DNA from 3 places in the Pseudomonas cichorii genome. Region 1 is predicted to be linked to each of the others. Evidence: predicted binding sites of a transcription regulator. Region 1 holds the regulator's gene; each other region holds the start of a gene.

Region 1 (7,239 bases):
GTGGCGCCCGACATGCCTGGCGTACCTTGCAACATCTTGCCCAGCGGTTTGATAACCACTTCTTCCTGACCGACCAGCTGATCGACCACGAAGCCGATACGCTGGGTACCCACCGAAAGGATCACCACATGGCCTTCATGCTGTTCTTCATGGGCGGCAGAACTGATCAGCCAGCGCTTGAGATAGAACAGTGGCAGGGCCTTGTCACGAACGATCACGACTTCCTGGCCATCGACGACGTTGGTGGTCGACAGGTCCAGATGGAAGATTTCGTTCACGTTGACCAACGGGAAGGCAAAAGCCTGGTTGCCCAACATGACCATCAGGGTCGGCATGATTGCCAGAGTCAGAGGCACCTTGATGACAATCTTGGAGCCCTGGCCCTTGGTGGAGTAGATGTTGATCGTACCGTTGAGCTGGGCAATCTTGGTTTTCACCACGTCCATGCCCACGCCGCGTCCGGAGATGTCGGAAATCTCGGATTTGGTCGAGAAGCCCGGTGCGAAGATCAGGTTGTAGCAATCGGTATCGCTCAGGCGGTCGGCAGCATCCTTGTCCATCACGCCACGCTTCACAGCGATAGCACGCAGAACGTTGGGATCCATGCCTTTGCCGTCATCGGAAATCGACAGCAGGATATGGTCACCCTCCTGCTCGGCGGAAAGAACCACTCGCCCGCCACGTGACTTGCCAGAAGCTTCACGTTCTTCAGGCATTTCGATACCGTGGTCTACCGCGTTGCGCACCAAGTGGACCAACGGGTCGGCAAGCGCCTCTACGAGGTTCTTGTCCAGGTCGGTTTCTTCACCGACCAGCTCCAGGTTGATTTCCTTCTTGAGCTGACGCGCCAGGTCGCGAACCAGTCGCGGGAAGCGGCCGAAGACTTTCTTGATCGGCTGCATCCGGGTCTTCATCACCGCGGTCTGCAGGTCGGCGGTGACCACATCCAGGTTCGATACGGCCTTGGACATGGCTTCATCGCCACTGTTGAGACCCAGGCGAACCAGACGGTTACGCACCAGCACCAGTTCGCCGACCATGTTCATGATCTCGTCCAGACGCGCAGTATCGACCCGTACGGTAGTTTCCGCTTCAGAGGCCACAGGCTTTTCACCCGCGCCGCCAGCAGCAGGTGCGCGAGCCGGGGCCGGGGCCGCAGCAGGCGCTGCCGGTTTGGCCGCAGGTGCCGCAGCGGCAGCCGGTTTGGCTACTGCTGCAGGTGGCGGTGGAGGCGCAGCTGCTGCCACATTGGCGGCAACGGCTTGAGGCTCGAACTTGCCTTTGCCATGCAGCTCATCCAGCAGGCTCTCGAACTCGTGATCGGTGATTTCATCACTGGCCGCCTTGGCAGCAGGCGCGGCAGCCTTGGCAGGTGCCGGGGCAGCCGCTGCTGCAACCGGAGCTGCAACGACACTGGCATCGAACGAGCCCTTGCCATGCAACTGATCGAGCAAGGCTTCAAATTCGTCGTCAGTGATTTCATCGCTGGCAGGTGCAGCGCCACTGCTCGGAGCAGCCGCTACGGGAGCAGGCGCAGGAGCCGCGACGGCATCAGGCGCAAACTGGCCCTTGCCATGCAACTGGTCGAGCAGCGATTCGAATTCCTGATCGGTGATTTCATCGCTGGCCGCCGCAGGAGCCTGTGCCGCCGCAGCAGGCGCTGCATCGGCCTTGGCCGCGCTCATGGTATCGAGCAGATGCTCGAACTCGGCGTCAGTGATGTCGTCGCTTGCAGCGGGCTCTACAGGAGCCGCCTCGACAACAGGAGGTGGTGGCGGTGCAGCGGCCTCAGCCTGCTGAGCCGACTCGGGCTCGGCAAGACGCGACAGCGCAGCCAGCAGTTCTGGAGTCGCAGGCGTAAGGTCGGTCCGCTCGCGCACCTGACCGAACATGCTGTTGACTGTATCCAGAGCTTCAAGGACCACGTCCATCAATTCGGCGTCAACGCGGCGCTCCCCCTTGCGAAGGATGTCGAACACGTTTTCGGCGATGTGGCAGCACTCCACCAGCTCATGGAGCTGGAGGAAGCCGGCGCCCCCTTTTACAGTGTGAAAACCGCGAAAAATTGCATTGAGCAGATCCGCATCATCTGGTCGGCTTTCCAGCTCGACCAACTGTTCAGACAACTGCTCCAGAATTTCGCCGGCCTCTACCAGAAAATCCTGAAGGATCTCTTCATCGGCGCCGAAGCTCATTGGGGTGCTCCCTAAAATTAACCGTCAACAGACCTAGAAGCCAAGGCTCGATAGCAGATCGTCTACATCATCCTGTCCGGATACGACGTCTTCACGTTTATCGGCATGAATCTGCGGACCTTCACCCTGCGTGATATGTTTTTTAGGATCTTTTTCAGCAAGGATCGCTTTTTCGTCATGTTCGATACCCGCAAAGCGGTCGACATGACTGGCCATGAGGACCAGTTTGAGCAGATTGCTTTCGACTTCAGTGACCAGCTGCGTAACGCGCTTGATCACCTGACCGGTCAGATCCTGATAATCCTGGGCCAGCAGAATGTCATTGAGATGGCTGGCAACGGTATGAGCTTCTGTCTCTGTACGTGACAGAAAACCGTCAACACGCTTGGCCAGGTCGCGAAACTCTTCAGCGCCGATCTCGCGACGCATGAAACGACCCCAGTCAGCGCTCAGCGACTTGGCATCATCACTCAAGCCGTTCATCAGCGGCGTGCTCTGCTCGACCAGATCCATCGTGCGGTTGGCCGCATTCTCGGTCAGTCTCACAACATACGACAGACGATCGGCGGCATCAGTGATCTGGGACACTTCTTCGGCTTGCGGCATGTTCGGGTCAATATGAAAATTGACGATCGCACTATGCAGTTCGCGAGTCAGCTTGCCGACTTCCTGATACAGGCCACGGTCACGAGCCTGGTTGAGCTCATGGATCAATTGCACGGCATCACCGAAGCGGCCTTTTTCAAGGCTGGCAACCAGCTCCTGCGCGTGTTTCTTCAGGGTTGACTCGAAGTCACCCAGTGAATCGTTGTTGTCCATAGCGCCCTCGCGGCATGCATCAGCTGTTGACGCGTTCAAAGATCTTTTCGATCTTCTCTTGCAGCACTTGGGCTGTGAACGGCTTGACGACGTAACCGTTCACACCGGCCTGGGCAGCTTCGATAATCTGCTCACGCTTGGCTTCAGCAGTCACCATCAGCACGGGCAGGCTTTTGAGACGATCATCCAGGCGAACCTGACGCAACAGATCGATACCGGTCATGCCAGGCATGTTCCAGTCAGTCACCAGAAAGTCAAAGGAACCACTTTGAAGCATCGGCAAGGCAGTGATGCCGTCGTCCGCTTCGGATGTGTTGGTGAACCCCAGGTCACGCAACAGGTTTTTTATGATCCGCCGCATCGTTGAAAAGTCATCAACGATGAGGATTTTCATGTTCTTGTCCAATTCGACCTCCAAGCAGTCTTTAACGCATTCAGCACCTGAACACGCTGTTCACTCAATACTGGCACAGCACACCCCCGGCTGTACGAAACGACGACGGGCTTGGCAAAACAACAGAGCACCAACCTGAACCTGCAGGCCATAGGCTCTGTCTGAACAGGCTCCTGCCCTGTCTATCCTGATACCACGTAACGCTCTGCACAGCCGGCTTGCGACAACCTGTGACCTGGATAAGTCACAAATTGCCATCAACGCGCTCGCCACTCCCCCAAACGCCCCCGCAAACGAGCTGCGCACTGGCTGTGTAACTGACTGACCCGCGACTCGCTGACCCCAAGCACTTCACCGATTTCCTTGAGGTTCAGTTCTTCGTCGTAGTACAGCGCCAATACCAGCCGCTCACGCTCCGGCAAATTGGCAATTGCATCTGCCAGCGCTGCCTGGAAACGCTCATCTTCCAGGTCTCGCGACGGTTCGAGCGAGCCGCTTGCACCATCCTCATGCAGCCCTTCATGATCGCCGTCCTGCAAGAGGTCGTCGAAGCTGAAGAGGCGGCTGCCTAAGGTATCATTCAAAATCCCATAATAATCATCGAGACTTAACTGGAGTTCGGCAGCAACCTCGTGATCTTTAGCGTCACGACCGGTTTTTGCTTCAATTGCGCGAATTGCGTCACTGACCATGCGCGTATTACGGTGTACCGAGCGTGGAGCCCAGTCACCCTTGCGCACTTCATCGAGCATGGCGCCACGAATACGGATACCGGCATAGGTTTCAAAACTCGCACCCTTGGTGGAGTCATATTTGGTAGACACTTCCAGCAGACCGATCATGCCGGCCTGGATCAGGTCTTCCACCTGAACACTGGCAGGCAGACGCGCCAGCAAGTGGTAGGCAATACGCTTGACCAGCGGCGCGTAACGCTCGATGAGTTCGTATTGCGAATTTCTGGAAGCCTTGCTGTACATTTGAAAGCCGCTCGCTGTCATTGAACAGGCCCCGCACTGGTCTGGTGGACAAGTCGTTCGACGAAGAACTCCAGATGACCACGCGGGTTGGCCGGCAACGGCCAGGTGTCAACCTTCTGGGCAATGGCCTTGAAAGCCAGCGCACATTTGGAGCGTGGAAACGCCTCGTAGACAGCGCGCTGCTTCTGCACCGCCTTGCGAACACATTCGTCGTAAGGCACGGCACCGACGTACTGCAGGGCCACATCCAGGAAACGGTCAGTCACTTTCGTCAGTTTGGCGAACAGGTTGCGCCCTTCCTGAGGGCTCTGGGCCATGTTGGCCAGAACGCGAAAACGGTTCATGCCGTAGTCGCGGTTGAGCAATTTGATAAGTGCGTAGGCGTCAGTGATCGAGGTGGGTTCGTCGCAGACCACCAGCAGCACTTCCTGCGCAGCGCGCACGAAGCTGACTACCGATTCGCCGATACCGGCAGCCGTGTCGATCACCAGCACGTCGAGGTTGTCGCCAATCTCGCTGAAGGCCTGGATCAGACCGGCATGCTGGGCTGGCGACAGGTGAACCATGCTCTGGGTGCCGGAAGCCGCAGGCACGATGCGAACACCGCCCGGGCCCTGCAACAGGACATCGCGCAAGTCACAACGACCCTCGATGACATCCGCCAGCGTGCGTTTGGGTGTCAGCCCCAGCAGAACATCGACGTTGGCCAGGCCAAGGTCGGCATCCAGCAGCATGACGCGCCGACCGAGCTCGGCCAGAGCCAGTGAGAGATTCACTGACACGTTAGTCTTACCGACGCCACCTTTGCCACCGGTCACTGCGATAACCTGTACGGGATGCATGCTGCCCATGTTATTTCTTTACCTTGTCTTGCGTAGACCGAAACCACATTACGGGCTGCATGTTCGCGAACGAACAATGCCTGGCAGACCATTGATGCAGGGACATTCCAGTAATACCCATCACTTAACCCACTCTCTTGCCAGGGGTGTGATAGAGGTCGGCAAACATATCAGCCATCGCTTCCTCGCTCGGCTCATCCTGCATTTGCACACTCACTGCACGACTCACCAACTGGTGACGGCGCGGCAGATGCAGGTCATCAGGAATACGCGGCCCATCCGTCAAGTAAGCAACGGGTAACTCATGGCCGATTGCAAGGCTCAACACTTCGCCGAGGCTTGCGGTTTCATCAAGTTTGGTCAGGATGCAACCTGCCAGACCGCAACGTTTGTAACTGTGATAGGCCGCCGTCAGTACCTGCTTCTGGCTGGTCGTCGCCAGCACCAGGTAGTTGCGTGCACGGATGCCGCGACCTGCCAGACTTTCGAGCTGCATGCGCAGGGCCGGATCACTGGCCTGCAGGCCAGCGGTATCGATCAGCACCACACGCTTGCGTAGCAGCGGGTCCAGGGCCTGAGCCAGGGACTGGCCAGGATCGACATGGGTCACCGGCACATTGAGGATACGGCCCAGAGTCTTGAGCTGCTCCTGAGCGCCGATACGGAAACTGTCCATGCTGACCAGTGCAATGTTCTGCGGGCCGTACTTGAGCACATAACGGGCTGCCAGCTTGGCGAGGGTCGTGGTCTTGCCCATGCCGGCAGGGCCGACCATGGCGATCACGCCACCCTCTTCGAGAGGCTCGACATCAGGCACGGCAATCATGCGCGCCAGGTGCGCCAGCAGCATGCGCCAGGCCTGACGAGGCTCGTCGATTTCAGGGATCATCGCCAGCAGGTCGCGTGACAGCGGGCCGGACAAGCCGACGCGCTGCAGACGACGCCACAGGCTGGCCTGCTGCGGACGGCTGCCTTGCAGCTGGTTCCAGGCCAGGGAACCAAGCTGGACTTCCAGCAGCTCGCGCAGGCCATTCAACTCATGACGCATGGAGTCGTAGGCGCGCTGCCCGACTGCTGGCTCTGCGGCGGCAGGTATGTGTGCATGAGCAAACGGGCGTGGCGGCTCTTCGAGGGTCGGCTCGATATGTTTATCGAGGCCACTGAGCGGCATGCCGGAAAACAACTGGCGATTGATCGAAGGATCGCTGTCACCGCGATTGTCCAGTTCGGCCTGAGCGGAAACGATGCGCGACTGAGTCTTGCGCAGCTCGTCCTCAAGCTCCATGTTCGGCACGCGAGGCGCCAGTGCGGACAGCTTGTAATCCAGAGCGGCAGTCAGCTCGACGCCACCGGCGATGCGGCGGTTGCCAATGATGGCCGCTTCGGCGCCCAGCTCATCACGAACCAGTTTCATGGCTTGACGCATATCGGCGGCGAAAAAACGCTTAACTTGCATGACTCACTACCTCAGCCGTTAGGCCCGACAGTCGCTACGATGGTGACTTGCTTATTGTCAGGAATTTCCTGATACGCCAGAACATGCATGTTCGGTACAGCCAATCGTCCAAATCGTGACAGCATGGCCCGGATGGGGCCCGCTACCAACAGAATTATCGGCGCCCCTTGCATCTCCTGACGCTGGGCAGCCTCAATCAAAGAACGCTGGAGCTTCTCAGCCATGCTCGGCTCAAGAAGAACGCCTTCTTCCTGACCCTGACCAGCCTTCTGCAAACTATTGAGCAATATTTGTTCCAACCTTGGTTCCAGCGTGATGACAGGCAGCTCCGGCTCAATCCCCACAATGCTTTGCACGATTGCACGGCTCAGACCGACCCGTACGGCAGCCACCAAAGCGGCGGTATCTTGACTCTTGCCAGCGTTGTTAGCGATGGCTTCGGCAATGCTGCGGATATCGCGAACAGGCACGTGTTCAGCCAGCAGGGCTTGCAGCACATTGAGCAACGCCGACAGCGAAAGAACGCCTGGCACCAGCTCTTCAGCGAGTTTGGGTG
Region 2 (7,239 bases), 1.6 Mb from region 1:
TTGCCTCGGTCCAGCGCTCACTGCTCCCCGACGCACTGGCAGCCTTTCACCGCCAATGGCCACAGTGCCGCACCCGCGTGATACCCGGCGTCTCCATGCAACTGCTTAACCTGGTGGATGCTGGCGAGATCGACATGACCGCCATCATCCGTCCACCGTTCGCACTGCAAAGCGACCTGCGCTGGACCGCCCTGGCCAGCGAACCCTATCGCCTGATCGCCCCGAGCCACCTACCCGGCGATGACTGGGCCGAACTGCTGTCCACCCAGCCCCTGATCCGCTACGACCGCACCTCGTTCGGCGGCCGACAGGTCGACCGCTTCCTGCGCCAGATGCACTTCACCCTGCGCGAAGCCTGCGAGCTGGACGAACTGGAAGCCATCATCAAACTGGTCGCCAATGGCCTAGGCGTGGCACTGGTTCCGCAAACAGCCGATCACAGGCAATGGCCTGCCGAAGTGCGGGCGCTGGATTTAGGCGCGCATACGTTTCATCGCGATGTGGGGTTGGTGCATCGGACCAGAGAGAGCTTGAGCGAGCCGGTGAGGTTGTTGATTGAGCTGGTTGAGGGACGGGTGCAAGGCACGTGACGCAGACCATCACGCAAATGACAGATCTTGCTGCAGCCGCACACATTCAGCGCGCGACTGCAGCTTCCATTACGACATTTCAGCGGCAAGGCAGCCCGGTATCATCGCACGCCTTGTTGATGCGCAAACCACTGCTGCTCAGGCGACTGGCGACCTGCAGCGGCATCGCCGTGGAGCTCCTGACTCCGGCCTTGGCCGCATCCCGAGCCTGGACCTGGGCATATTTACCTTCCTGGACAGAAACAGGTTGCTGACTGACAGCAGCAAACGCCATTCCTTGCAAACCGATCACGGCTGCGGTAGTGACCATGAGCTTTTTCAATACGGACTTACCTGTTACTCGATTCATGATGCTTCCTCTCGATAGCTTGATATTGAGTTGATGCGAGTAAGGCTTTTTGTTTTCTTGCTGGCAGAGCTGGCTGCCGTGGGAGAATGTATCCTCGGAATCATGAATATTTATATACAGAGACACATGAATAATATTTTACTTGACAAAAATAAAAACATAAAAACATAAAAACAGCACAAAATCCTGACCGGAAAAAATCATCAAACCAGCTACCACTCAAGCCAACCCATCTTCAGCACCGCAGACAGCCGATAACTGACAACTAAGTTGGCGCACCAGAACCGAGCATATATAACTTACGGAGAAACCGGTTAGTGCACGAGACAAGGAAGTACGAGCAAGTCGACAAGGTATTGCTCGATCTAATTGAAGGAAAATTAAAAAGACCATGCCCTGATATCAAGCCAAATGAATGCCGCAAACTTTCTCTTCAGCAAGCGACACCCACTCCACAACCACCATAAATCAATGACTTATTGAATAAAAACTAAAATTCTTGTTTTAATCCTTATGCCCCCAACTCCTGGGACAATACAAAATCCCTCCATTCCTGCTCTAAAGTTAACAGCCAGACAGACGATAATAAGTCGTTGCCCGCCCCCCCACCATCAAATTAATGAAAAAACCAAGCACCCCCACCAACAATGGCTAACTCAGGAGTAGCCCATGTTTAAAAAACTCAGCATTTCTCAGAAACTTTACTTAAGTTTCGCTACTGTCAGCGTCATTATTTCCATATTGGTGGTGGGTGCCTATCGGGGTTTTGAGCAAGTCCAGGATGCCACGAACAGCAATATTCACACCTATCAGGTCCTCAGCGATACGCAACTGGCCCTTGAACAACTGGTCAACATCGAAACCGGCATGCGAGGCTTCGTCATCTCTTCAAAGGATTCGTTTCTGGAACCGTTGATCGTGGGAGAAAAAAGCTTCTCTGAAAAGCTTCAGTCACTCAAACAGCTGACAGCTGACAATCCGGATCAGCAACGGCGCCTCGCCCTGCTGGAGGAAACCCAAAAACGCTGGATAAACGAAGATATCAATCCAATCATTGCGCTGCGCAAGGACCTGACAGCACGCGACATGCCCGACGATGAACTGGACAAGCGCATTACGTCAGGTGCCGACAAAGCCAAGATGGACAGCATGCGCGCCACCCTGGCCGAGATCAAAGGAGCAGAGAACCAACTGCTGGAAAAAAGAAGCCAGCACATGAAGAGCTCGAAGGAGCTTGCCCTCATGATCCTGATCTGGGGAGGCCTTGCCGCCGTCGCACTCTCTCTTTTTCTGGCTGCCACCCTAGGGCGCAGCACCACGGCGCGCCTGCAAATGGCCATCGATGCTGCCACCGCAATTGCCAATGGCAAGCTGGATACAGCCATCGACACCAGCAGTCATGACGAACTGCCGAAAGCCTTCGATCGCATGCAGAATCGCTTGCGCGAAACGATCCAGCAGATAAACCAGGCGGCGAATCAACTGGTCGTTGCCGTGCAACAGATTTCAGGTGCCTCCACACAATTGTCCGGAGCCATTCAGGAACAATCGACATCAGCCTCGATGATGGCCGCCACCATCGAAGAGCTGACCGTAAGCATCCATCATGTTTCCGAAAACGCCGATGAAGCCCACCAGATCGCCAGCCATTCGGGACAGCAATCCAGGGAAGGTGCACACGTCATCGAAAACACGCTTTCCAGCATGAGCGGCATAGCCAAGACGGTACAGCATTCATCTGCCCAGGTCGCCGATCTTGGTCAGCATTCGGAACACATTTCGTCGATTATCGGCGTGATTCAAGGCATCGCAGACCAGACCAACCTCCTGGCACTCAATGCCGCCATCGAAGCAGCCCGTGCCGGAGAACAAGGTCGCGGTTTCGCAGTGGTTGCCGATGAGGTGCGCCTGCTGGCACAGAACACCGGCAAGTCGACCAAGGAAATCGCAGGCATGATCGAGAAGATTCAGGCTGGGGTTCGCGAAACGGTAGAAACCATGCGCAATGGCGTAGAGGAAGTGAACCAGGGCGTGACCATGGCCGGAACTGCCGGCCAGGCCATCATCGAAATCCGCGACAGCTCCAGCAAAGTACTGCATGTAGTCGATCAGATTTCCTTCGCCCTTCGCGAACAGACTGCCGCCAGCCAGGACGTGGCCCGAAGCGTAGAACGCTCGGCGCAAATGGCCGAACAGAACAACCAATCGATTCAGGAACTGCTCAAGACCAGCAGCAACCTGGACAACCTCGCGACGGGCCTGCAACGGGAAGTGGCCAAGTTTCAGGTCTGAGCCCTGAAGACCCAGGCTTCTGCACCAGTCAGAAGCCTGGGCCAGTATCCGCACATTGCAAGCTCAGCCCCTGACGAAACTCCAAGAACGAGAAGCCGAGAACCGAAGAGGCAATCAGCCTCCTCGGCAACTCGGTATCAGGCAAACAGATCGACACCCAACTGGAAAGCGACCCAGAGCGCCAGGCATGTTGCGAAGAGCAATGCGATATTTTCAAACAGGTTATTGCGATATTTCTTATCCAGCAGCGACTTCTGGTTGGACATGATCAGCAGGCCCAGCGAAATGACCGGCAAACCAATGATATTCAGCGCACTGACCCCGATGGTCAAGGTCACGAAATCCGGCATGCCTGGCAGCGACCAGATCAATGGCGTCACCAGAATGAACAGCATGAACCACTTGTGCATGGGGTCATGGTGAAACTCTTTACCGTACTTCTCGCGACGTGCAGGAAGAACATGCTGGAGCGCATCGGTAATCAACATCGGGAATGCAGTGGTTTTTCCTGAAATACTGGCGAACAGGGTCGCGAATACGCCGATAAAGAACACATACCAACCAGCGGGGCCAAAGAACATTTCCAGCGCCTTGCCCAAGTCCCCCAGAGTCTTCACCTCGATACCGTTTGGTCGCAGAATTTCCGCTCCGACAATCCAGATGGCCAGGTTAATGACGATCCCGACGCACACGGCAAACAATAAATCGTTACGTTGAACACGCTTGTGCTGCGGCCCTACCCAGCCCTTCTGGCGCATGACATAGGGATGCACGAAGTTTGCAATGGAACCTGCAACCGCGCCGATCACCGACACCGCAACCAACAGCGCACCATGCACACCTTCATCCGGCGGGATACTGAAACCGATGGTGCCTTTGACGATACCCACAACATCCGGGCCGGACATGACAGCCAGGGCGATAAAGGCCAGGGTCATGACCGCCAGCAACAGCTTCATCACGCCTTCGATCATTGAATAGATGTTACGACCGACCAGCATCCAGACAGCCAGCACCACCGCAACCGAACAGAGCAATGGGTGGTCGATCTTGAACAGCATCGCCAGCGACTCACCTGCCCCTTTGATCATGTAGGCATTCATCAAATGCCCCATCAGCAAGGCATAAACAAGCATGAACCAGGCAAAAAAGGGATTCAGTTGCGCATAGCCCTGAAGGATTGTCATGCCTTGGTTGTTGCACAACTGGAAGCGAGCAATGATGTTTACGATCAGATATCTGAGCAGCAGAGAAACCGCCAACACCCACATCATCGCGTAACCGTAATTCGCTCCTGCGACAGACGACGTAATCAGGTCACCTGCACCTAGCCAGGACAGTACGGCAATGATGCCGGGGCCCAGTAGTTTCAGCATTCGTGTAAAACGATTTTGCGCGCGCCCGGATGCCTGACCTTCGACGGAAGGAATGCTTGCCATAGAGGATGTCTCCATTATTGTTTTTGTTGGATCGACAGCAGTCGAACACAACTTATTAGACGTCGTACAACACTTCTCAAGAAAATGTGTTTTTAGATATTTCAGCCCCAGGGTGTCAGTTAGAGTTGATGAAGGTTTCTCAGTGCTTATGGCACGTGAAACCATGCGGGCCGTGTGCATGCATTACCGGAAGAGCTGCAACAACACGCAACTGGGGGATCCTCGGCCGGAACGGTGACCACACCCCAAAAAATACAGAAAAGGCCGAAGCATCATTTGAAGCGATGGCTGAAAAGCGAATCAGAAAGCAAACGCCAATCCCCTGCAGGACTTGCCTTTGCGAGGGGGGCCGATAGCGTAAAGCACCTGAAGATGGATACGATTCTCATGATGCAAGCCTCTAAATCGATTGATTAGAGACGGCGCCGGATCGTCAAAATAGGGAGTGCGACTTTGTTTCCGGATGTAAAAAAACAAGGTCTTGGACGTTTTCACTTCTGAAAGCCCAATGACGTATCAGCCGTCATTGGTATGCGCTTTCAGCAGAAACGACGCAAGACCTTGATTTACATCCTGAAATTCTGGCTCCACGACCTGGACTCGAACCAGGGACCCAGTGATTAACAGTCACTTGCTCTACCAACTGAGCTATCGCGGAATGAGGGCTATCTTACTGATTAAAATAGGTAAGTCAAGCATCCCCTTGAAAAAATATTGAGCATAAACAGTCATTTGCAGGCGCAGGGTTTCGTCGCGGGTTTGCTGTGGCGTAGTGTGTTCGCTTGCCCCGCACGCTTATCACAGAAAGGAGAACGAGATGACCCAGGCCAACCGTCTTGAAACGCTGTTCCCTACCGCTGACGACATCCCGGAACAGTACCGTACAGGCCCGGCAATCGAGCAACGGGAATATCTGGTCAATGGCGTCCTGCAATCATGGCAAGGGCCACTGGCCCCAGTGCGCAGTCCGGTTTGTCTGAGAAGTGAAACGGGGCTTGAGTCGGTGATTCTGGGCAGTACGCCGCTGCTGGATGCAGAAACGGCCATGACGGCACTCGATGCTGCGGTTCAGGCTTATGATCGTGGCCAGGGTCGCTGGCCGACAATGCGTGTGGTGGAGCGCATTCAGCATGTAGAGTCGTTCCTCAAACGCATGCGTGAACAACGCCAGGCCGTGGTGAATCTGCTGATGTGGGAGATCGGCAAGAACCTCAAGGACTCGGAAAAGGAGTTCGACCGTACCTGCGATTACATCGTCGACACCATCAATGCCCTGAAAGAACTGGACCGCCGCTCCAGTCGTTTCGAGCTGGAACAGGACACCCTTGGCCAGATCCGTCGTGTACCGCTTGGCGTGACGCTGTGCATGGGGCCTTACAATTATCCGCTCAACGAAACCTTCACCACCCTCATTCCGGCCCTGATCATGGGCAATACCGTGGTCTTCAAGCCCGCAAAGTTCGGCGTGCTGCTGATTCGTCCGCTGCTTGAAGCCTTTCGGGACAGCTTTCCGGCCGGGGTCATCAATGTGATCTACGGGCGCGGCAGGGAAACGGTCAGTGCCTTGATGGCCACCGGCAAGATCGACATCTTTGCCTTTATCGGCACCAACAAGGCCGCCAGCGACCTGAAAAAGCTGCATCCCCGCCCTCACCGCCTTCGTGCCGCGCTGGGGCTGGATGCAAAAAATCCCGGCATCGTGCTGCCCGATGTGGATCTGGATAACGCCGTCAACGAAGCGGTGACCGGTTCGCTGTCTTTCAATGGTCAACGTTGCACAGCCCTGAAGATCCTCTTCGTTCATGAGGATGTGGTGGATGGTTTTCTGGAGAAGTTCCAGCAGAAGCTGGCACAGTTGAAGCCCGGCATGCCTTGGGAGCCTGGCGTGTCCCTTACGCCACTGCCGGAGCCAGGCAAGACTGACTACCTGCAAGGCCTGGTTGTCGACGCCACTGCAAAGGGTGCCCGAGTCGTCAATGAAGGCGGCGCAGACGTCAGCGAAACCTTCTTCTACCCTGCCCTGCTGTACCCCGTGACACCGGACATGCGCGTCTACCACGAAGAACAGTTCGGCCCGGTCGTGCCGGTAGTCGCTTATCGGGATCTGCAAACCGTGATCGACTATGTGCTCGACTCCGACTTCGGCCAGCAACTGAGCATATTCGGCAATGACTCAACCCAGGTCGGACGACTGGTGGATGCCTTTGCCAATCAGGTGGGCCGGATCAATATCAACGCCCAATGCCAGCGAGGCCCGGACCAGTACCCGTTCAATGGCCGCAAGAATTCCGCCGAGGGCACCCTGTCGGTTCACGATGCCTTGCGCGTGTTCTCGATCCGTACGCTGGTAGCGACCAAGTTCCAGGACAGCAACAAGACACTGATCAGCGACATCATCCGTAACCGGGAGTCCAGCTTCCTGACCACCGACTATATCTTCTGAAGTCCGGAATCAGGGGCTCAGTGCAAGGCTGCGCCCCTGACAATGCAGTGGCAGAAAGACATAAATCGCATTTGATAATGATTATCGAAAACAGGTAGCATGCCCACTTTCGGGCAGGACATGTCG
Region 3 (7,239 bases), 670 kb from region 1:
TAAGAGATAACGAAGTCCGTAACCGCAAAGGCGCTGGTTGAAACAGCCCTGTGGCCGACCCGCTGATTGCAGAAGGCAGCATTTGTACACTGACCAAACAGTGCTTGGCAATTGATGCCGATACTGTAAAAGTCCGGTCTTGTGCGTCTGTGCTTATGCGACGCGCTTCACGGCGTTGAAAAGTTGCCCGTTTCCTTAACAGCGTGCGTGAGTTATAAAGAGTTACAAGTAACTGCTCAATTCAATCGAGGGGCTGGGAATGGACTCAAAGGAACGACAACTAACGGAGCTGCTTGGGTTGACCGCTCGTACCCTGACACACCTCACCGCTTCGATGACGTCGATGTCCTTTGAGTTGTTGCGCAGTGAAGACGAAGTCACGCGGGCAGCCGGTCGTCGCATGATCGACCGCATGGCGACCATCAGCTCGGGGCTCGACGATCACTGGCGCCTGATCGGTGAACTGACCGGGGTGCATGTCGCTCAGGAACAGATCGAAACCGTTACGGAAATCCAGTTGCAGCGCAAGGTCGTGACCCCTATCGGCAACTGATCGCCCAAGCCATCTGCCCGCCTGATGGCTCGCGATTCACGAGACGAACGTCTCTGGCGTGCTCACCGCTAACGCTCCATATTCTTGTCAATGCAATCACTCTGACTGCCATGACAAGAATATGAGGCTGGGATGATCAGGACCGAGCACCACCGCGCTTGCCACCTGTGCGAGGCCATCTGCGGCCTCACTATCGAAACCACCGCATCCCCGGATACGGCCCCGGTCATTACCTCGATCAAGGGCGACCCTCTCGACAGTTTCAGTCGCGGTCACATCTGCCCCAAGGCCGTGGCCCTGCAGGATATCCAGAACGATCCCGACCGTTTGCGCCAGCCCATGCAACGTGTGGGCAATCAATGGCAGCCGATCGAATGGCAGGATGCTTTCGAGCTGGTCGCCGAGCGTCTGTTTGCCATTCAGCAGCAATACGGGCAGAACGCGGTCGCGGTCTATCAAGGCAACCCCAGCGTGCACAACTATGGGCTGACGACCCACAGCAACTATTTTCTGGGCCTGCTCAAAACCCGCAATCGCTATTCGGCCACTTCAGTGGATCAACTGCCTCATCACCTCACCAGTTTCCTGATGTATGGCCACGGCTTGCTGCTGCCCATTCCCGATATCGATCACACGGACTTCATGCTGATCCTGGGCGGCAACCCGCTGGCTTCCAATGGCAGCATCATGACGGTGCCGGATGTCGAGAAGCGCCTTAAGGCGATTCAGAAACGTGGTGGCAGAGTGGTGGTGGTCGACCCACGGCGTAGCGAGACAGCGGCCATTGCCGATCAACATGTGTTTGTCCGGCCTGGCGGCGATGCAGCATTGCTTTTCGGTCTGCTCAATACCCTGTTCGAGGAAGGCCTGACTCGGGAGAGTCATCTGCCTATCGATGGCCTGGATCAGGTTCGGGAAGCGATCATGACCCTGAACGCCGAGGCCATGAGCCCGCGTTGTGGTATTCCCGCCGAACAGATTCGCCAGTTGGCCCGGGATTTCGCTGCTGCCGACAAGGCTGTTTGCTATGGCCGCATGGGCATCTCCACTCAGGCCTTTGGAACGCTGTGTCACTGGCTGGTGCAATTGATCAATCTGGTCACCGGCAACCTGGATCGGGTGGGCGGTACCTTGTGTACCGAGCCAGCCGTGGATCTGGTCAGCTCGACCTCGGGCGGGCATTTCAACCTGTGGCAGAGCCGGGTTTCCGGCTTGCCCGAATATGGCGGCGAGTTGCCGGTTTCGGCGCTGGCAGAAGAGATGCTGACCGAAGGGGAAGGGCAGATACGCGCTCTGGTCACGGTTGCAGGCAACCCGGTATTGTCCACGCCCAATGGTCGCCAGCTGGAAAAAGCGCTGGACGGGCTGGACTTCATGCTCAGCATCGATCTGTATATCAATGAAACCACCCGCTATGCCGATCTGATCCTGCCTTCGACTTCAGCGCTGGAAAACGATCACTACGACACGACATTTAACCTTCTGGCGGTGCGTAACGTTACCCGGTTCAATCGGGCGATCTTTGCCAAGCCCGAAGGCGCCTTGCATGACTGGGAAATCTTCGTCGGGCTGGCCAGGGCCTTTGCGGCCAAGGCTCAAAAGGAACTGAAACCGACCATGGCGCCGGCCTCAATGATTGATCATGGCTTGCGCAAGGGGCTGTATGGCGAGGCATCGGAACATGCCTTGTCGATCGAAGCGCTGGGCAACCATCCTCACGGGCTTGATCTGGGGCCATTGAAGTCCAACCTGACACCGCGCCTGAAAACCGCCAGCGGGCGCATCCAGGCGGCACCTGACGTGATCCTGGCCGACCTGCAGCGCTTTATTGACTCGCCAGCGCCACAGGCCGGGGAATTGCTGCTGATCGGGCGCAGGCATGTGCGCAGCAATAACTCATGGATGCATAACTATCATCGCCTGGTGAAGGGCAAGCCTCGTCATCAGTTGCTGATGCATCCCGATGACCTGGCCAGCCGAGGCCTGAGCGACGGGCAGCAGGTCAGGGTCGATTCGCGGGTCGGGATGATCGAGGTTCAGGTGCTGGGCAGCGCAGAAATGATGCCCGGCGTAGTCAGCCTGCCCCATGGTTGGGGGCATTCCCGTACCGGTGTGCGTATGGAAATCGCTCAGGCTCAGCCGGGTGTGAGTGCCAATGACCTGACCGACGAGCGACAGCTCGATGCGTTGTCCGGCAATGCCGTGCTCAATGGCGTGCCTGTGCAGGTGAGCGCCTGTTGAGTTCAAGACTGAGCGTCTGGCTCGGGATTCCGTTACAATGCGCCACCGTGCCGACAACTGAGTCGGAAAGTTCAGCCGAGGTGCTCCATGGATATCATCGAAACGATCAAAGAGCAGATTGCCAACAACACCATTCTGCTTTACATGAAAGGCGCTCCGAATGCCCCGCAGTGCGGTTTTTCGGCCAAAGCTTCCCAGGCCTTGATGGCATGCGGCGAAAAATTCGCCTATGTCGACATTTTGCAGAACCCGGAAATCCGCGCCAACCTGCCTAAATACGCCAACTGGCCAACCTTCCCGCAACTGTGGGTTGCCGGTGAGCTGGTCGGCGGCAGCGACATCATCGCCGAAATGCATCAGAACGGTGAATTGCAGCCACTGCTCAAGCAAGCGGCTGAAAGCGCGAAGTCGTAATTGCAGGCGCAGCGAATTCATTCGCGAATGAATTCGCTCCTGCCAAGACCGTGATAAACAAAAAGCCCCGCTCTCGTCAGAGGCGGGGCTTTTTGTCGGTCGCTGAAAAGGCTTAATCGCCCATCTGCGACTGCAGGTAGTTTTCGATACCGACTTTCTCGATCAGGCCCAGTTGGGTTTCCAGCCAGTCGATGTGCTCTTCCTCGGATTCGAGGATGTCTTCCAGCAGTTCGCGGCTGCCAAAGTCGCCAACGGTTTCAAAGTGCGCAATCGCAGCCTTGAGGTCAGCCAGGCCTTTCTTTTCGATCTTCAGGTCGCACTCAAGCATTTCCTTGGTGTGCTCGCCGATCAGGATCTTGCCCAGCTCTTGCAGGTTAGGCAGACCTTCGAGGAACAGGATGCGCTTGATGAGCTTGTCAGCGTGCTTCATCTCGTCGATGGACTCGCGATACTCATGAGCGCCCAGCTTTTTCAGACCCCAATCTTCGTACATGCGTGCATGCAGGAAGTACTGATTGATCGCGACCAGCTCGTTTCCGAGGATCTTGTTGAGATGCTGGATGACTGTAATGTCGCCTTTCATGTTCGAGGTCCTGCCAATGGCTTGTGTATATAAAGCGCGAGTTTGAGCTGCACTTAGAAGCCTGTCAAACCTAAGTTATTGAATACTAAGTGAAATTAAATAAGAATAAGAATGTTTGAGTTCCGCATCTTGACGCTAAGCACTTGAATTACAGACATAAAAAAACCGGACACAAGGTCCGGTTCTTTGAAATAGGGTGAATCAGGCGGCTGAAAATTCTGCTGGATACGCCAGCGATGCCTGACTGCTTTGCAGTTCTGTCAGGGTTTCACGCACCACTTCCTTTGCCAGGCAGGCGCATTTACCGCATTTGCTGGCAACACCCAGCGTTTCGCGCACTTCACGATAACTGCAGCAGCCTTCGAGGATTGCATCCCGGATCTGGCCGTCAGTGACACCTTGGCAAAGACAAACATACATAAGTCGGTAACCGTCGCTGGTTATTGCTTTGTGCGGACGAGGTTAATCTTAATGAGAATGCTTGTCAAAACTGTTTTGGATACGCTTTCCCGACTCCGATGAGCGGTCGTTAAAACACCGGTATAAAAAAACCGGCACAAGGCCGGTTTATTCATGAAGCATGTACTTCAGTCGTCGTACTCTTCCCAGCCGCCCATTTCTTTCCAGCGGTTGACGATGCCACAGAACAGCTCAGCGGTCTTTTCGGTGTCATAGCGAGCCGAGTGGGCCTCGCGTCCATCGAAGTCCATGCCAGCAGCCTGACAGGCCTTTGCAAGCACGGTCTGACCATAGGCCAGGCCCGCGAGGGTTGCGGTGTCGAAGCTTGAGAACGGATGAAACGGATTGCGTTTCATGTCCAGGCGAGCGACGGCAGCGTTCAGGAAGCCCAGATCGAAGCTGGCGTTGTGGCCGACCAGCACGGCGCGTTTGCAGCCGTTGGCCTTGAGCGCTTTGCGCACGCCGCGGAAGATATCGGTCAGCGCGGTTTCTTCGCTGACCGCCATGCGCAGCGGGTGATCGAGCTTGATACCGGTGAACTCGAGTGCAGCCGCTTCGATATTGGCGCCCTCGAACGGCTCTACACGGAAGAAGTAGGTGTGCTCCGGGAACACGAAGCCTTTTTCATCCATGCCGATGGTGACGGCAGCAATTTCCAGCAGAGCATCGGTCGCCGCATTGAAACCACCGGTCTCCACGTCGATGACTACAGGCAGGTAGCCGCGAAAACGGGCCGCCATCGGGTGGCGAGAGCCGCCGCCACCGCCGTGACCGTCGTGTTCGTCGTCGTAATGATCTTCACTCACGCATTTTCCTCCAGCAGGCGCCAGCGCAGTTTTTCTCCGGCGCGCAGCGGGATTACGCTCAGCTCGCCAAACGGCAGACTGGCAGGGGCTGTCCACTCGTCACGTACCAGCGTGATGGTGTCCTGGTTGGCAGGCAGGCCATAGAAGGCCGGGCCGTGGAGACTGGCAAAGCCTTCCAGCTTGTCCAGCGCATTACGCTGCTCGAAAGCCTCGGCATACAGCTCGATAGCGGCGTAGGCGGTGTAGCAACCGGCGCAACCGCAGGCGGCTTCCTTGGCATGCTGGGCATGAGGTGCCGAGTCTGTACCCAGGAAGAACTTGCCGTTGCCGCTGGTCGCGGCATCCAGCAGGGCCGTCTGGTGCGTGTTGCGCTTGAGGATCGGCAGGCAGTAGAAATGCGGCCTGATTCCGCCCACCAGCATGTGGTTGCGGTTATAAAGCAGGTGATGCGCAGTGATGGTCGCTGCAACGTTGGCCGAGGCCGCATTGACGAACTGCACCGCTTCACCGGTGGTGATGTGCTCGAACACCACTTTCAGGTTCGGGAAGCGTTCAACCACACGACGCAGGTGTTCGTCGATGAAGATTTTCTCGCGGTCGAAGACATCGATCTCGCCGCGGGTCACTTCGCCATGGACCAGCAGCAGCATGCCGACTTCGGCCATGGCTTCCAGAACATGGAAAATCTTGTCGATGCTGGTAACGCCAGAATCGGAGTTGGTGGTTGCACCGGCCGGATACAGCTTGGCCGCATGGACGTAGCCGCTGGCCTTGGCCGTGCGAATGTCCTCGGGCGTGGTCTGGTCGGTCAGATAAAGCACCATCAGCGGCTCGAAGCGGCTGCCGGCCGGGCGAGCAGCCAGAATGCGCTGGCGATAGGCATCGGCTTGCTGCGCATTGCGTACTGGTGGCACAAGGTTGGGCATGATGATTGCGCGGCCAAAAGTGCGCGCAACGTCAGCAACGGTGTGAGGCAAAACAGCTCCGTCACGGAGGTGGATGTGCCAGTCATCGGGACGCAGAAGGGTCAGGCGGTCAGACATTGGGGATTCCAGGCGGGTCAAACTCGCTGGGAATGCTACCGGAAAAGACTCTCTCAGGCACTCGCTATCAAGTTTTGTAGGAAGTTACCGATAGCCCGACGTAAGAAGCACTTTTGTTTCGCGTCATTTTTATAAGTGGAGCCTCCCGTGCGCCAGCTATATCTCGCCTTGCTCAGCGTATTTGCCAGCCTCCCCGCGATGGCTGTCAGTTTCCAGACCCGTCTGGAGAGTATCGAGTGGAAGGTCGAAGGGGATCAGTTCGAGTGTCGCCTGAGCCAGCCGATCACTGACTTCGGTGTCGGTGAGTTCGTGCGCCGTGCCGGTGAGCAGGCGACATTCCGGCTCAAGCCGTCCTACAACATGCTGGGCAATGGCTCGGCCACGCTGTTGGCTGCGGCTGCACCCTGGCAGCCGGGGCGTGGCGATATCAACCTGGGCTCGGTTCGGGTCAGCAATGGCGAGATTCCTTTCAACAGCTCCGAAGCACAGGCCGGACGCCTGATCAGCGGCTTGATGGAAGGCCGTACTCCGCTCATCCGCCACAGTACCCGTGACGGCGGCGGTCCGATGGAGATACGCCTGTTGCCGGTCAGGTTCAGCAAGGCGTTCAGCGACTATCAGTTGTGCACGACCAAACTGCTGCCCATGAATTTCGATCAGATCAAGCAGGCTGAAGTGGGCTTCCCCGGCGGTGGCATCGAACTGGACGCCAAGGCGAAGGCGCGTCTGGACAACATGATTGCGTATCTTCGTGCCGACCCGACGGTCAACCATATCGAACTGGACGGCCATTCGGACAACAGCGGCAACCGCCTGACCAACCGCGACCTGTCCCGCCGTCGTGCGCTGGCCGTGATGGACTATCTGAAAGCCCAGGGTGTTCCCGAGCAACAGATTACCCTGCGTTTTCATGGCGAACGTTATCCGCTGGCGCCCAACACCAATGATGCCAACCGGGCGCGCAACCGTCGGGTGAATGTGCATCTGGAGCGTGTCGCTCCCGAAGAAAAGCCGGTTCCAGTCGCTTCCTCCGCCAGCGCTGCCCGTACTTCGTAACGCTCTTTATCCCCTCACGAGGCTGACATGACCTGTCGCCTCGTCGTCACAAGCTGTCGCGCCCCTGTAAATTTGCTGGTTTGA

Evidence for each region. The regulator FliA, encoded in region 1, starts transcription of late flagellar genes. The targets are predictions, from matches to a motif close to CTAAAGTTTNNNNNNNNNNNGCCGNTAA.
Region 2: KGD89_RS10415 (methyl-accepting chemotaxis protein) is a predicted target of FliA. The motif match lies at 1,498-1,525, and genes of this name have one in related genera.
Region 3: KGD89_RS19755 (flagellar protein MotY) is a predicted target of FliA. The motif match lies at 6,166-6,193, and genes of this name have one in related genera.

Annotation. Positions count from the first base shown of each region.
Region 1 is NZ_CP074349.1:3,964,052-3,971,290, forward strand. Features, by position in the region: gene KGD89_RS16495 (chemotaxis protein CheA) at 1-2,195, opposite strand, end outside; gene KGD89_RS16500 (protein phosphatase CheZ) at 2,229-3,014, opposite strand; gene KGD89_RS16505 (chemotaxis response regulator CheY) at 3,034-3,408, opposite strand; gene fliA (RNA polymerase sigma factor FliA) at 3,666-4,406, opposite strand; gene fleN (flagellar synthesis regulator FleN) at 4,403-5,236, opposite strand; gene flhF (flagellar biosynthesis protein FlhF) at 5,352-6,683, opposite strand; partial or broken gene flhA (flagellar biosynthesis protein FlhA) at 6,695-7,239, opposite strand, start outside.
Region 2 is NZ_CP074349.1:2,337,603-2,344,841, reverse strand. Features, by position in the region: gene KGD89_RS10425 (LysR substrate-binding domain-containing protein) at 1-590, shown strand, start outside; gene KGD89_RS10420 (hypothetical protein) at 670-912, opposite strand; gene KGD89_RS10415 (methyl-accepting chemotaxis protein) at 1,771-3,231, shown strand; gene KGD89_RS10410 (Nramp family divalent metal transporter) at 3,369-4,670, opposite strand; tRNA gene KGD89_RS10405 (tRNA-Asn) at 5,253-5,328, opposite strand; gene KGD89_RS10400 (NADP-dependent glyceraldehyde-3-phosphate dehydrogenase) at 5,488-7,113, shown strand.
Region 3 is NZ_CP074349.1:4,635,931-4,643,169, reverse strand. Features, by position in the region: gene KGD89_RS19790 (hypothetical protein) at 260-553, shown strand; gene KGD89_RS19785 (molybdopterin oxidoreductase family protein) at 686-2,794, shown strand; gene grxD (Grx4 family monothiol glutaredoxin) at 2,882-3,208, shown strand; gene bfr (bacterioferritin) at 3,321-3,791, opposite strand; gene KGD89_RS19770 (bacterioferritin-associated ferredoxin) at 3,993-4,211, opposite strand; gene rnt (ribonuclease T) at 4,379-5,056, opposite strand; gene pyrC (dihydroorotase) at 5,053-6,099, opposite strand; gene KGD89_RS19755 (flagellar protein MotY) at 6,247-7,155, shown strand.